Regions from separate parts of the Paeniglutamicibacter selenitireducens genome, predicted to be linked through region 1. Evidence: riboswitches for the same ligand, from Rfam matches in the RefSeq annotation. Region 1 holds a riboswitch; each other region holds the start of a gene.
What was found. A riboswitch is a leader RNA that binds a small molecule or an ion and turns the genes downstream of it on or off. The one in region 1 is predicted to bind S-adenosylmethionine.

Region 1 (3,766 bases):
GGGCATCTTCTCGAAGAACAACGGCGGCGGCTTCCTCACGGACCAGTTCCCCGACGCCTACAAGGCCATCTGGGACTTCACCGGACAGGTCGCCACCTCAAGGCACGTTCCCGAGGTCTCTTTCGAGGGGCTCATCCACCCCGGCCTGATGGGAACCGCCCCTTCGGCGGCCCTGCTGGCCAAGTGGAACAAGCGCGAAGGCGACCTCATTGCCACCGACCCCCTGCGCGTCCCGCCGCTGGCCTTGCCGCCGGAGGCCGAGCACGCGGTGCTGGGCGGGGTACCGGCCAGCGAATGGGGACGGGTCGGCGCCGAGGCCGCCCGCACCGCACCCCCGCGTGAGAACGGCGGCAACCAGGACATCAAGAACCTGTCCAAGGGCTCGCGGATCTTCTACCCCGTCTTCGTCGACGGCGCGAACCTGTCACTGGGCGACCTGCACTTCTCCCAGGGCGACGGCGAGATCACGTTCTGCGGCGCCATCGAAATGGGCGGCTTCATCGACCTGCGGGTGGACATCATCCGTGGCGGCATGGACACCTACGGGGTTTCCGAGAACGCCATCTTCATGCCGGGCCGCGTCGACCCGCAGTTCAGCGAGTGGATCGCATTCTCCGGCACCTCGGTCACGCTCGAGGGCGAGCAGCGCTACCTGGATTCGCACCTGTCCTACCAGCGCGCCTGCCTCCACGCGATCGACTACCTGACGAAGTTCGGGTACTCCCGCGAGCAGGCCTACCTGCTGCTGGGGGCGGCCCCCATCGAGGGCCGGCTCTCGGGCGTCGTGGACATCCCGAACTCCTGCTCGACCGTCTACCTGCCCACGGCGATGTTCGACTTCGACGTGCGCCCCTCGGCCAGCGGACCGCACCAGATCAACCCTGGGATGGGGGCGCCGATGGCGGCGAACAAGTAACCCGTTCCGACCCGTTTCCAACCAACAGAAGGGCGTCCGCGCAGTGCCGCGGGCGCCCTTCGCGCGTGCGCACCCACCATGCCCCAAATGCAGATTCTTCGACGACTTGCGCCATTGGGCAGGTTACATCGAACGTTCCGTCACATTACGCCACGTTTGGCCATGTGACGGCCGATCGCCGTAGATTGGGTACACAACCATCCCGAGCGGCCGAGAGATCTGGCTCCATGACGCCGCAGCAACCACCTCCCCGAGGCCGGTGCTACCGCCAGGAACGATGGAGAGAACATGACTTCGACACTTGAGCGTCCGCCCACCGCCCCGGCGGCGGTCGCTGCGGGCTCCGCACTCGGCGTGGCCTTCCGCGGCGTCGGCCGCAGCTTCGGCGACGGAAAGCACCGGCGGCAGGTCCTGCGGGACGTCGACCTGGTCGTTGAACCCGGCGAGGTCCTTGCGATCCTCGGCCCCAGCGGTTGCGGGAAGTCGACGCTGCTGCGGGCGGTATCCGGCCTCGACGCCCCGAGCACGGGAAGCATCCTTATCGACGGAACGGCCGTGGACGGGCTGGACCCGCGTTGCTCCTTTGCCTTCCAGGAACCGCGCCTGCTGCCCTGGCAATCGGTCGAAAAGAACGTCGCGCTGGGCCTGCCGCAGGGAACCGGGCGCACCGAACGCCAGGACCGCGTTGCCGAGCTCCTGCGCCTGGTCGAACTCGACGGCCACAGCAACCTGCGGCCGCGAGAGATTTCCGGCGGGATGGCCCAGCGCGCGTCGCTGGCCCGGGCCCTGGCCCGCCGGCCCGGTGTCCTGCTGCTGGACGAGCCCTTCGGCGCACTCGACGCGCTCACCCGGCTGAAGATGCAGGACCTCCTGCTGGACATCCACAAGGCCTACCCCACCACGGTGCTCCTGGTCACCCACGACGTCGACGAGGCCCTGCAGCTCGCGGACCGCATCGTCGTGCTGGGGCGGGAACCGGGCGACGATGCGGCAACCGTCACCCAGCTCCTCGAGGTTCCCGGCGCACGTCCGCGCGGCCGGAACAACGACGACGTCACCCGAATGCGCAGCTCCCTGCTGGCCTCGCTGGGCGTCGACCCCCACCGCCACTAGCCCGCCAAGGCCCCGTCTTTCCCGCCGTCCGCACGGACGGCCATTCACGTTCGCCCTTTTCCACCCGTTTAAGGAACTTTCCAATGCCAAAAACTCCCGTTTCACGCCGATTCGTCCTGACCGCAACCGTCTTCGCAACCGCAGCGGCGCTCCTGACCGGCTGCGCCGGCGAGGGTTCCGGCGGCGCGAGCGCCGCCGAGGCCAAGACCCTGAACATCGACTTTGCGACATACAACCCGCTGAGCCTCGTCCTCAAGGAAAAGGGCTGGCTTGAGGCCTCGTTGAAGGAGCAGGGCATCACCGTCAACTGGGTGCAGTCCGCAGGTTCCAACAAGGCCAACGAGGCACTCCGCGCCGGCGCCGTCGATGTGGGTTCGACCGCCGGTTCGGCGGCGCTCCTGGCCCGATCCAACGGCTCGCCCATCAAGACCATCGCCCTGTACTCGCAGCCGGAGTGGGCGGCCCTGGTCGTTGCCAAGGATTCACCCATATCCTCCGTGGCGGACCTCAAGGGCAAGCAGGTCGCAGCCACCAAGGGCACCGACCCGTACTTCTTCCTGCTGCAGTCCCTCGAGGCCAACGGCCTGAAGTCCTCGGACGTCACGGTCCAGAACCTGCAGCACGCCGACGGCCGCACCGCACTGGAAAACGCTTCCGTTGACGCCTGGAGCGGACTGGATCCCATCATGGCCGGGGCCGAGCAGAACGGCGCGAAGCTGATCTACCGCAACCTCGATTTCAACACCTACGGCGCGCTGAACGCCACCGAGTCCTTCCTCGAGAAGTCGCCCGAGGTCGCCCAGACCGTCGTCGACTCCTACGAAAAGGCCCGCGAATGGGCCGCTGCGAACCAGAAGGAAACCGCGGAGATCCTCGCGGGAGTCGCCGGCCTGGATGCCGCGGTCGCCACCAAGGTGATCACCGAGCGCTCGAACCTCGGCGTGGATGCCGTGCCGGGGGAAGCCTTCACCAAGGTCCTCGCCAAGGTCGGCCCCATCTTCGTGGAATCACACGACGTCAAGGCCCAGTCCGACGTCGACACCGCGCTCGGCTCGCTCGTGGATGACAGCTTCGCCCGGAAGGCGGACGCCACGAAGGTCAAGACGCCGTAATGCCAGCCCCTTCCGACCTTTCACCCGCAGTCGCCCGGGCCTCCGGGCGGCCGCGCAACCCGTTGCTGGCGACCCGTGCGGGGCGCATCTTCCTGGGATCCCTTCTCCCGGTGGTCCTGCTTGGGCTCTGGCAGGCGTCCACGACGCTTGGCTGGGTCAGCACCTCCCAGCTGCCGACCCCCGGGTCGGTGCTCGAAGCGGCCCTTGAACTGCTCGACGGCGGGACGCTCGCACAGCACGTGGCGATATCCACCCAGCGCGTGCTGGTCGGCTTCGCCATCGGCTCCCTGCTGGGCCTGGCGGTCGGCGCGCTCGTCGGGCTGTCCGACCTCGCCGACGCCCTGCTCGGGCCGTTCATCGGGGCCATCCGAGCCGTGCCCTCGCTCGCGTGGGTGCCGCTGCTGATCCTGTGGATGAAGATCGGCGAGGACTCCAAGGTGACACTGATCGTCATCGGCGCGTTCTTCCCCGTCTTCACCACCGTCTACCTGGCCTTGCGCCACGTGGACAGGAACCTGATCGAGGCGGCACGGGCCTTCGGGCTCAAGGGAACCAGGCTGCTGGCCACCGTGCAGCTGCCCGCAGTGGTCCCGGCGATCTTCTCCGGCCTGCGGTTGGCCCTGGC
Region 2 (3,766 bases), on a different contig from region 1:
CAGGCGAAGCTTGACGGACGCCCCGTCGTACCAGTCAGCGGGGAACGGCTGGAACTCGGGCGGCGATTTCTTCCCCTGCAGGAATTCCTTGGAAAGCGGTGGCCGCTCGTAAGGAACGGCGTCCTCGTCGGCGATGACGGTGATGGGTTTGCCGTACCCTCCCTCGCGGAGTTCGTGGACGCAGTGCGCGGCAGCCAATCCCCCGCCGATCACCACGATTCCCGCATCATCGGCTTCCGCGGTTTTCCTGTCGTCGACTCCCGGCACAGCTACCATCTCCTACGTCGTGGGCCACCGGCCCTGCCGGACTCCTCGAGGCCGGGGCCATGGTGGCAGCGGGTACGCCTCACCACAGAATGGCACTTTGCCGGTGGCCAGTCGAGGGTTGCACCGGTGCGGCATCCCGGCACCCGGTCCGCTCACAGATTTATCCCATGGATGTACCAGTTCGATATGCGACCCTAGATAACGATGTCTCTTCAAACCATTTCCACCCAGCCCCGGCAACGCCGGCCGCAACGCCTGCTTCGCTGGCAGCGCCGGTTGCGTGCCTTGGTGCTTCTCGGGGCACTGCTCGGCACCCTGTTGATTGTCTTCTACCGCCGGGTCCCCGATGTCTTCGGACTGGCCCTGCTGGTGGACAACGCCGCCCCGTGGTTCGGACTGGCGGTGCCCGTCCTGCTGCTGGTGGCCCTCGTTTCCAGGAGCAGGAGCGCGCTGGCTTTCGTACTGGTCCCGGCCCTGGCCTGGCTCGTCGCGTTCGGCCCGTCCATCGTCCCCTTGGCCTGGACGGCGCCTGCGGAAAAGGCCGGCGCACTCACGGTCAGCAGCCAGAACATCAAGGCGGGAACGGGCGCCGCCGTTGAATCGGCGCGCGTCCTGGCCAGCGAGGGCAGCGATGTCATCGCGTTGCAGGAACTCGATGCCGGCAGCGGCGAGGACGTCACGGCGGCCCTGCATTCGAGCTACCCGCACCACTTTGTGGTGGGCACGGTGGGAGTGTGGAGCAAGTACCCGCTCACCCGCTCGCAGCCGCTTGACCTGGGACTCGGGTGGAAGCGCGCCCTGAGCACCCAGGTTGAGACGGAGTCGGGCAGCATCAAGTTGTACGTGGTCCACGCCGCTTCCGCGAGGCAGAACGACCATGGCAACCGCGACGAAATGCTGTCCCAGCTGGCGGCAATCCTGCGCGCCGACAAGAGCCCCGCGGTCATGGCCGTCGGCGACTTCAACGCCACCTCGACCGACAGGTCCTTCGCCGCGCTGACGGAAACCCTGGATGAACCGAACCAGGACCGCGGCATGTTCGGTTTCACCTGGCCACGCGAACCGTTCGGTTTCATGCGCTTGGACCATGTGCTGCAGCGCGGCCTCGAGGTCACCTCCAACAGCACCGTCCCAGCGGGCGACAGCGACCACCTGGCAGTGCGTGCCACAGTGAATCTCCCGGGGTCCTAAACCTAGCCCACCAGCCCTGTAACCCGCAGGGTGATGTTGATTCGTCCCGACGCCAGCCCGCAGTCGGCGGGCGCGGTGCCGGGCAGGATTCTTGTCACTCCGTGGTATGCCAACCGCGCCGGACCCCCGAACACGAAGAGGTCACCGGACGCCAAGGCGATGTCCTCGTAGGGCTTGCTACGGTTGGCGGTGTTTCCGAACCGGAACAGGCAGGTGTCTCCGATGGAAATCGAGACCACCGGCTGGGTCGATTGCTCATCCCGGTCCTGGTGCATCCCCATCCTGGAATCGTCGGAGTAGTAGTTCACCAGTGCGGTGTCCGGCGTGTAGTTCGCCGCCACCCCCGCATCCCCGGTTGCCTCATGGATCGCTTTCCTGCCCAGCCTGACCATCCAGTCCGGGAAATCCAGCACCCTGTTTCCGTTGACGTCGGTTGCCCTGCGTGAATAGGAGTATGGCTGCCAGTGCCAGCCCAGGCACACTGTCCGGACCGACATCTCCCCGGCACCGATCTTGGCCGCGCGCGGCGGCACGGGCCCGTGCCCCCACTCGCGGAACCTGTCCACGAGCCAGCGTTGTTCCGCCGGGCCGAGCCAATCGGGAACCCACACGGCGCCCGGGGCAAGCTCCCGCCGGGGCCGGTCAAGGAAACTCTCCGAAAAGAGCGTGCTCACATGTACTCCTGGAAAATGGTCCGGCAAGCAAGGGAACCCAGGTTCCCAGGAGTCCATTATGCGGGCCCGGGAACCGCTGTCGCGCCGGCGTCACACAGAGGCACCGACGAACCGCAACAAACAGTTCCATGATAGGTATTAGTACGTAACCATCCGGAGCGGCCGAGAGACCTGGATCGATGAAGCCGCAGCAACCGACCCCGCCGAAGAGGCCTCTGAAACGGTAACGGTGCTACTGCCAGGTTCGATGGAAAGTAGGCAACCGCCCATGTCCTTTGGCACCAGCCACATCCGCACCACCCACGCAGGTTCATTGCCCCGAACCGACGAGCTTCTGGCAGCCAACGCGGCCAAGGAACGTGACGGGATCACCGCCGAGTTCCACGAGCTCCTCGAAGCCTCGGTGACCGGCATCGTCGCCAAGCAGCGCGAGCTGGGCATCGACATCCCCAACGACGGCGAGTTCGGGCACACCATGTCCTCCGCCGTGGACTACGGGGCCTGGTGGAACTATTCCTTCGCCCGCCTCGGCGGCCTCGAGGAAACCACCGTCGACCGCTGGGCCGAGACCGCTGTCAAGCGCTCAAGCCCCGGCAACGTCGTGCTCACCTCGTTCCCGGACCGCCGCGACCGCCAGGCCTTCGCCGAGGCCTATGCGGACCCGACCTCGGGCATCCTGGCCCACCGCAAGGCGACAACGCAGCCGAAGGTCGTCGGGCCGCTGACCTACACGGGGCACGATCTCGTGGCATCGGATATCAAGAACCTGAAGACCGCCATGGCCGCGACCGGCACCGACGAGGGCTTCCTCGCGGCGCTCTCCCCCGCGTCCTGCGCGCGGCTGGCCAACGACTACTACACGAACGACGAGGAATACCTCTTCGCCGCCGCGGATGCGATGCGCGAGGAATACAAGGCGATCCTCGACGCCGGGCTCACCCTCCAGATCGACGACCCGTCGCTGGCCGAGTCCTGGGACCAGGTCAACCCCGAGCCGAGCCTCGAGGACTACCTGAAGTTCCTGGAGCTGCGCGTGGAGGCAACCAACCATGCGCTGCGCGGACTCCCCGCCGAACGGATCCGGCTGCACGTGTGCTGGGGTTCCTGGCATGGTCCGCACACCACCGACATCCCGTTCGCCGACATCCTCGACCCGGTGCTGCGCATCAACGCCGGCATGGTCTCCTTCGAGGCGGGCAATGTGCGCCACGAGCACGAATGGCGCATCTGGGAGGACCGTGCGCTGCCCGAAGGCAAGATCCTGGTCCCGGGCGTCCTCTCGCATGCCACGAACGTGGTCGAGCACCCGGAACTTGTCGCGGACCGCATCGAGCGATTCGCGAACCTCGTGGGCCGCGAGAACGTCATCGCATCCACCGACTGCGGCCTGGGCGGCCGCGTGCATCCGCAGATCGCCATGGCCAAGCTCGAGGCACTCGGCGCCGGCGCGGCACTGGCCACCCGGCGCCTGTGGAAGGGCGCCGCGGTCATCGCCTGACCGCAATGCCCGGCGCTCCCCGCCGCAACGGCAGGGTGCACCGGGCCCCCGGGGCGCCGGGGCGCCGGAGCTACGGGCGGAACGGCTTGGGCTTGTGGCCCCGCTTGGTGGGCTTGACCTTGCAGTCCTTCCCGTT
Region 3 (3,766 bases), on a different contig from region 1:
GGCAGCTACCACCTCTACCAGGGCATCGGCCCGTTCATCGGCAACGTCGCGATGGGTATCGTCTTCGGCTACGTGTACTCGAAGAAGGGGCGTGTCATGCCGCTTGTCATCGCACACGCATTCCTGGATATCGCAGGATTCGTCGGCTACGCGCTTTTGGGGGCGTCCATCGGGGTTGGATCCTAAAGAACTGCTTGATCTCACTGTTTGTGTTTCAAGCGGAAAAATGGAGCCTGCTAGGCTGGACGGAATTCCATGTTTCGACCTGTGATTTCCGGACTTCGGACGCTGCAGGCGGGATCAATCAGTCAGGAGATCCGGTTGCCCACCGCCATGAGTTCGCAAAAAATGTTCCGCGTCGGCCTGGTCCTGGGCATCATCGGCCTGCTCTTCAATGTCGTGGTGTCGCCGTTGTTGAACTGGTCGTTCAATGAGGGCGGATACGTGCTGCCCCTCTGGATGGTTTCCGGCCTCACCTTCGTCGTGCAGCAGGGGTCCTTCTACGCGGGCTTGTTCCTGCTCGCGGGTTCCTTCGTCGTGAAGTCGGCCGAGGAAGCCGTGGAAGTGATCCGCAAGGAACAGCGTCCCCGCACCGCCGGCGACCAGGAGTAGGGTGGTGGGGCTTTCCATGGATTCGCGTCACATGCTGCGGTTGGGCGTGGCAGCAGCTGTTGCCGGTGCCGTCCTGGCCCTGGTGGGGACTCCGGTGTTCCTGGGGGTCTCCGACATGCTGCCCGCGTACCCCGACATGGTGCTCGGTTTCGCCAAGGCACTGCAGCAGGCCTTGCTCATCGGCGGCATTTTCATGGCCCTCGGATCGATCATGGTGCGGCACTTCGAGGTCCTGAGGGAAGTAGCGGATCATTCTGGCGGCGGGAAGGCGTCGACCGAGGGATCGGACTAGTTGTTAACGAACCGCGGGGTTGTGGTGAACGGGAAGCCCGTTTCGCCACAACCCCGCGGTTGTCGTTGTCTCTTGTTGAAACCCTAGAGGGTGATCGAGCCCTTGGGGGTCTCGAAGGTCACCGAAAGGATTCCCGGCGTGCCGTTCGGGGCCTGCCAGTCGACCGTGACTTCGCCGACCGGCAGCTGCTCGGGCTGTCCGAGCCAGTCGGCGACGCGATCGCTGGAACCGGCGATGCTGATCGAGGAAATCTTGCCCACCGGCGTCAGTGCCTTCGACGGGTGAAGGCTCTCGGTTCCGTCATCCCAGCGCAGCAGGTAGGGGACCTGCGGGTCGGCAATCAAACCGTTGACGCCGATTTGGCGCCAGGTCAGTTCCTGTCCATCGGGGAACTTCCGGTTTCCCGGGACCGAGCTGCGGCCCAGGCGTTCCTCGACCGGTGCCAGGTCGTCGACCGCGACGCACCAGCCCATCCAGCCGCCGCCGAGTTCGGAGCGCGCACGAACGGCCTGGCCGAACGGTGCCTTGTCCGATGCGGGGTGGTTCAGTACCTCGACGACTTCGAGGTACTGGTCGTTCTGCAACGGGAAGATGACATTGCGGGTACCAAATCGTGGGTGAATACCGCCCTTTACAGATTCGAGTCCAAGGGCCGCGCCGATCCGAGCGGCAGTTGCCGCGAGGCCGTCGGGTCCACAAGCGTAAGTTACATGGTCCAACCTCATCATGAACCCATCATGGCACGATGTGATCTGGCTCTCGACTTAGGGTTGCCTAACTTGAGAATGGGCTGCGGTTTCAGGCGCGGAACGCGGATCGCGCGCCGATCCTGCCGCGTTGTCACATTTTGAGATGTTCTTGCGCGCCCGCGATTCAGTGGGCAAGACTGGACGACAAGGTCATGAGTTCCAGCAACAAGCCCCGGCTTGCTGGACGGCAACCCTCCACCGCGGTGGGGTGCCCCGGGTGAAGACCAGGCCCTGCGCCAGAAAGGCGCAGGACAAGCGCGGGCATGCCCCTACGTACTAACCGACGCCACAGGCGTCGGCTACGGGCATACCCCTTGAATCCTTGAAGGGGACAACAATGTCAAACGACTGGTCATTTGAAACTCGCCAGATCCACGTGGGCCAGGAACCTGACGCCGCCACCGGCGCACGGGCCCTGCCGATCTACCAGACCACCGCCTTCGTGTTCCCGACGGCTGAAAGCGCCGCAGCACGGTTCGCTCTCCAGGAGCTGGAACCGATCTACACGCGCATCGGCAATCCCACGCAGGATGCGGTCGAGCAGCGCATCGCCAGCCTCGAGGGCGGCGTGGGAGCCCTGCTGCTGGCCTCGGGCCAGGCCGCCACCACGTTCGCGATCCTGAACCTCGCCGAGGCCGGCGACCACATCGTGGCGAGCCCCAGCCTCTACGGCGGGACGCAGAACCTGTTCAAGCACACGCTGCGCAAGCTGGGCATCGAGGTCAGCTTCGTTGCGGATCCCGACGACCTGGACGGCTGGCGCGAAGCGATCAAGCCCAACACCAAGGCGCTGTTCGGCGAGGTTGTCTCCAACCCGCGCCAGGACGTTCTGGACATCGAAGCAATCTCTGCCATCGCCCACGAGGCCGGCGTCCCGCTGATCGTCGACAACACCCTGGCAACCCCGTACCTGGTGCGTCCCATCGAGTGGGGTGCGGACATCGTGGTGCACTCGGCCACCAAGTACCTCGGCGGCCACGGCACCGCGATCGCCGGCGTCATCGTGGATTCGGGGAACTTCGACTTCGCCGCCGACCCGGAGAAGTTCCCGGGCTTCAACACCCCGGACGAGTCCTACAACGGCCTGGTCTTCGGCCGCGACCTGGGCGTCAACGGCATCCTCGGCGCCAACCTCGCCTACATCCTCAAGGCTCGCGTCCAGTTGCTGCGCGACCTGGGTTCCGCGGTTTCCCCGTTCAACTCGTTCCTGATCGCCCAAGGGCTGGAGACGTTGTCGCTGCGCATCGAGCGCCACGTTTCCAACGCGGTCGAGGTCGCCACCTGGCTGGAGGCGCACCCGCAGGTGAAGTCGGTCAACTACGCGGGCATCGAATCCAGCAAGTGGTTCGAGCGGGGGCGCAAGTACGGCCCCCGGGGCATCGGCGCGATCGTCGCCTTCGAGATCTCCGGAGGCCTAGAGGCCGGCCAGGGCTTCGTCGATGCGCTGACGCTGCACTCCCACGTGGCAAACCTCGGCGACGTCCGCTCGCTGGTTGTCCATCCTGCGTCCACCACGCACGCCCAGCTCACCGAGGAAGAGCGGGTCGCCGCGGGTGTTTCCCCGGGCCTGGTGCGGTTGAGCGTGGGCATCGAGAACATTGCCGACATCATCGCCGACCTCCGGGCGGGCTTCGAGGCAGTTGCCTCGATCTCCGAGGTTGAACTGCAGGGCGCCACTCGTTGAGCCTGGAGACTGACGTGGCATTTTTCGACGCGGAAACCGCCCAGGCGTTGGACTACGCCCCGGACGGGATCCTGCGCCACCTTCACACCGGTGGATACACCTTCGAGACAGGCGGAGTGCTTCCGGAGGTCGTGCTGGGCTTTGAGACCTGGGGGACGCTTAACGAGGATGCGTCAAACGCCGTCTACATCGCCCATGCACTGACCGGGGATTCCCACGTCGCCCGCGGGCTCTCGACCGAGCCCGGATGGTGGGACGGTTTCGTGGGTCCGGGCAAGACCGTGGACACCGACCGCTATTTCGTGGTGTCGGCGAACATGGTCGGTGGGTGTTCCGGATCCACCGGGCCGGCCAGCCTGGACCCGGACGGCAAGCCGTGGGGTTCGCGTTTCCCCTTCACGACCATCAAGGACTCCGTGCGCCTTGAAG
Region 4 (3,766 bases), on a different contig from region 1:
GGGGGGCGCGCGCTGCGTCGTAGCGGTCCTCCAGCCAGGCGTGCAGCCCCTCGGCGAGCGAGGCGATGATGCGGGTTTGCCCGCGCTGGTACACGGCCAGGTCGGAGCGCTCCAGCACGAAGCGCGAGTGCACGAACTTGAGCACCACCACGTCGTGCCAGGCCTCGTCGGCCAGTCGGACGTGCCCGCTGCGGACGGTGGGTTCCTGTTCCACCGCGATCGAGGCCTGCAGCCTGTCGATCCAACGCCGCGTGAACCCGGTGACCGCGCGGTCGGCCTCCAGCCCGCCGTCGTAGGGGACGGCCAGCAGGCCATCGACAAGGTCGCGGCCGACCCGCTCCACCGAGGCGCGGAAGGCCTCCGCATTGGCGATCCACGGGTCCTTCGCCGCGACGTGACGCCAGGTGCGCTCCAGCGCATGCCCGGGCCTGCGGGTGTCGAGGTCGGTGTCGGGGGTCCGCGCGAGCTCCGCGCCGGAATCCAGCCAGGCCCGCAGCTCGGTGGAGACCGTGGGGTACTGCAGCACCCCGGCCCTGTAGAAATCGTCGAGGTCGTGGACGGCGTAGGCGATGTCGTCGGCGATGTCCATCACCGAGCACTCAAGGGTCTGCTGGTGCCGGGCGATGCCCGGGAACACCGAGAGCACCTCGTGCATCTCCGCGGCCTCGATGTCGTAGGCGGAAAACTTGTGCGCCCCGGCGCCGCCGGACCCGACGCCGCGTGGCAGCATCCGCGCGGGGCCGCCGGGCCGTCCCTGCCACTCGTTGCGGGTCCACGGGTACTTGAGCACCGCGGCGCGCACCGCCGCGGTGAGGTTCAGCCCGCGCGGCGTGGCCTCGCAGCTGTCCAACGCCGTGAGGATGCGGAAGCTCTGCGCATTGCCCTCGAAGCCGTCGGGAAGCCCCAGCGTGCGGCGGGCCACGCGGTCCAGTTCCTGCTCGCCCAGGTGCCCGAACGGGGGGTGCCCCAGGTCGTGGGCGGCGGCCGCGGCCTGCACCACCACGGGGTCGCAGCCGCCGAGCCCCGCCACGGTCTTGCGCGTGTGCTCGTCCGCGTTGATCAGGCCGATGGCGATGGAGCGTGCCACTGCGGAGACCTTGAGCGAATGCGTGAGCCGGTTGTGCACCATGGTGCCGGCGCCCGCCTGCGGGATGACCTGCGTGACGGCCGAGAGCCGGGAGAAGTAGGGGGAGAACCTGATGCGTTCGATGTCGATGCGGAATTCGTCCTCGCCGGCGCGCATGGCCTCGGGGATGGAGCGGCCGCGTCCGCCGCCCTGGTGGGTCTTCTGCCTGGTATCCATGGTGCGACCCAGCCTAGTTCGGTGCCGGGGCCCGGCCGCGCACCTGCCGCGGAACGCGCCGGGGGTGTCGCGGGGCATCGCGGCGTGCCGGCGGGGGAACCGGTGCCGGCTCCCCGGCACCGGGAGGCGCGGGAAGCCGGTGCGGGGAGGCGGCACGCCCGACCGTCACACTGGCTTCACACTTGGCGGCGAAAGTAACGCAATGGCGTCGGATCGCCGCAAATCCGCGGGATTCACCGAACCACCAGCGTCACAAAGGCGTCGGGCGGTGCCGCGGAGCGGGGCGGAAAACGTCATGTGAAGCGTTTTTGCCCCGCGTGACGCGGTGCGCGCCAGGCGCCTTGCACGCCGGGCGGAACCTGGAACATGATGAATGCATCAACCATCAAGAGCGGCTGAGAGATCTGGCTCGTTGACGCCGCAGCAACCATCGGTTCGATGGATTCCCCCGTGCGGGGCGTCCGTCCTCGAGGGTGCTAAGGCCAGAAGCGATGGAGCCGCTTCACAACCCGCTCACCATCGCCGCGCACCTCCGTCCCGGAGGGTCGCGGCTATTGTGGCGTACCTGGGGCCTCCCTCGTTCTGACGAGGAGAAACACATGAGCATTGCACCGTCCGCGGCCCCGCCGTCACTGTCCTACGAGCTGTACCCGCCGGTGAACCGCGACGCGACCGAGGGCGTTTTCAACAGCATCGAGGCGCTGCAGGCCTCGAGCCCCGACTATGTGTCGGTCACCTACTCCGGCACCCATGCACGCCGCCGGGCCTCGCTGGAACTCATCGAACACCTCATCCAGAACACCAGGCTGCGCCCGCTGGCGCACCTGACCTGTGTGGGGGAGAGCCGCCAGTCCCTCGAGAACCTGATCCGCCACTTCATCTCGCTCGGGGTGCGCGGGGTCCTGGCCCTGCGCGGGGACCTGCCCACCGACCCCGACGGGTGGCGCGGGGAGTTCCCGTTCGCCCGCTACCTCATCGAGCTCATCCGCGAGGTCGAGTCCGAGCACTCGGCGGCGTTGGCCGGCGGCCGGCTGGGCGTGGGTGTGGCGGCCTACCCGATCCGGCACCCCGAGTCCCCGTCGTTCGAGCACGACGTGGAGGTGCTGCTGGCCAAGGAGCGCTCCGGGGCCAACTACGCGATCACCCAGGTGTACTTCCGCCCGGAGGAGTACACCCACCTTGTCGACGCGGCACGCCGCGCCGGGGTGTCCATCCCGATCATCCCGGGGGTCATCCCGCTGAACTCGCTGAAGCGGCTGAACCGGCTGGCAGCGATGACGGGCGTCGAACCGGACCCGGTGCTGGCACACGCGCTGGAAACCGCGGGCAGCGACGCCGAACGCCACCACCTCGGGGTCACCGCCGCCGTCACGCTGGCGCGGCGCGCGTTCGACGACGGGGCCCCCGGGGTCCACCTGTACACCTTCAACGACCACCGCGGGTCACTCGATGTCATCGAACGGCTCGAACTGCCCCGCACCCGCGCCCAGGTCGTCAATTCCTGGGCGGCCCGCGCCGCCGTCTAGGCGCGCCGGGCCCGCACCAATCCCCACCGACTCTTTCCCCCACGTTCAACACCCAAGGAGAAACACCATGACGAAGCCAACCTTCCCCGCAGCATCCATCCTCGGCTACCCGCGCATCGGCCCGAACCGCGAGCTCAAGAAGGCCCTCGAGTCCCACTGGGCCAAGCGCACCGACGAGGCGGCGCTGCACACCGCGGCCCGCGACCTGCAGCAGGCAAACCTGGCCACGCTGGCCGCCCTGGGCCTGGGTGCCGCCGACGCCTCGCTGCCCGGCGACTTCGCCTACTACGACCAGGTGCTCGATGCCACCGTCGCGCTCTCCGCGCTGCCCACCCGCTTCGCGGACCTTGCCGACGCCGACGGCGCCATCAGCACGGCCGCCTCGTTCGTGCTGGCCCGCGGCGACGAGTCCCGCGCCCCGCTGGAAATGACAAAGTGGTTCGACACCAACTACCACTACCTGGTCCCGGAGATCGGCCCCGCCACCCCGATCTCCGCCAACGCCACGCCGCTCCTCGAGTCCTTCACGGCGCACGCCGCCGCCGGAAAGACCATCCGCCCCACCCTCGTGGGCCCCATCACCTACCTGCTGCTGGCCAAGGCCGAGGACGGCGCACCGGGGGGCTTCGACCCGCTGACCCGCATCGACGAGGTCGTCGCCGCCTACGCCCGGATCCTGGGCGAGCTCGCCGCCGCGGGCGCCCCGTGGATCCAGCTCGACGAGCCGGCCCTCGTCACGGACCGCGGCGCCGAGCTGGCACTGCCCGGCGGCCTGGCCGAGTCCGTCTACGCCACACTGGCCGCCGCCACCGAACGCCCGGCCCTGCTGGTGACCTTCGGCTACGGCACCGCCGGAGACACCGCCCGCCCGGGCGCCACCCAGGGCCTGCTGGCCCGCGCCGGCGTCGAGGCGGTCCACGCGGACCTGGTCCGCGGC

Region 2: it holds a riboswitch for S-adenosylmethionine, as region 1 does, so the genes downstream of both, ACSYDW_RS04270 (cobalamin-independent methionine synthase II family protein) here and ACSYDW_RS00060 (ABC transporter ATP-binding protein) in region 1, are expected to answer to the same signal.
Region 3: it holds a riboswitch for S-adenosylmethionine, as region 1 does, so the genes downstream of both, ACSYDW_RS10835 (bifunctional o-acetylhomoserine/o-acetylserine sulfhydrylase) here and ACSYDW_RS00060 (ABC transporter ATP-binding protein) in region 1, are expected to answer to the same signal.
Region 4: it holds a riboswitch for S-adenosylmethionine, as region 1 does, so the genes downstream of both, ACSYDW_RS09835 (methylenetetrahydrofolate reductase) here and ACSYDW_RS00060 (ABC transporter ATP-binding protein) in region 1, are expected to answer to the same signal.

What each region holds. Positions count from the first base shown of each region.
Region 1 is NZ_JBPULF010000001.1:10,589-14,354, reverse strand. It holds gene fmdA (formamidase) at 1-916, shown strand, start outside; SAM riboswitch class I at 1,111-1,200, shown strand; gene ACSYDW_RS00060 (ABC transporter ATP-binding protein) at 1,205-2,029, shown strand; gene ACSYDW_RS00055 (aliphatic sulfonate ABC transporter substrate-binding protein) at 2,113-3,141, shown strand; gene ACSYDW_RS00050 (ABC transporter permease) at 3,141-3,766, shown strand, end outside.
Region 2 is NZ_JBPULF010000002.1:179,274-183,039, forward strand. It holds gene ACSYDW_RS04255 (NAD(P)/FAD-dependent oxidoreductase) at 1-267, opposite strand, end outside; gene ACSYDW_RS04260 (endonuclease/exonuclease/phosphatase family protein) at 472-1,458, shown strand; gene ACSYDW_RS04265 (alpha-ketoglutarate-dependent dioxygenase AlkB family protein) at 1,461-2,132, opposite strand; SAM riboswitch class I at 2,279-2,386, shown strand; gene ACSYDW_RS04270 (cobalamin-independent methionine synthase II family protein) at 2,401-3,630, shown strand; gene ACSYDW_RS04275 (glycosyl hydrolase family 95 catalytic domain-containing protein) at 3,701-3,766, opposite strand, start outside.
Region 3 is NZ_JBPULF010000005.1:101,427-105,192, forward strand. It holds gene ACSYDW_RS10815 (CPBP family intramembrane glutamic endopeptidase) at 1-186, shown strand, start outside; gene ACSYDW_RS10820 (hypothetical protein) at 334-612, shown strand; gene ACSYDW_RS10825 (hypothetical protein) at 629-904, shown strand; gene ACSYDW_RS10830 (VOC family protein) at 988-1,632, opposite strand; SAM riboswitch class IV at 1,802-1,917, shown strand; gene ACSYDW_RS10835 (bifunctional o-acetylhomoserine/o-acetylserine sulfhydrylase) at 1,991-3,337, shown strand; gene metX (homoserine O-acetyltransferase MetX) at 3,340-3,766, shown strand, end outside.
Region 4 is NZ_JBPULF010000004.1:195,911-199,676, reverse strand. It holds gene ACSYDW_RS09840 (deoxyguanosinetriphosphate triphosphohydrolase family protein) at 1-1,303, opposite strand, end outside; SAM riboswitch class I at 1,683-1,801, shown strand; gene ACSYDW_RS09835 (methylenetetrahydrofolate reductase) at 1,903-2,829, shown strand; gene metE (5-methyltetrahydropteroyltriglutamate--homocysteine S-methyltransferase) at 2,897-3,766, shown strand, end outside.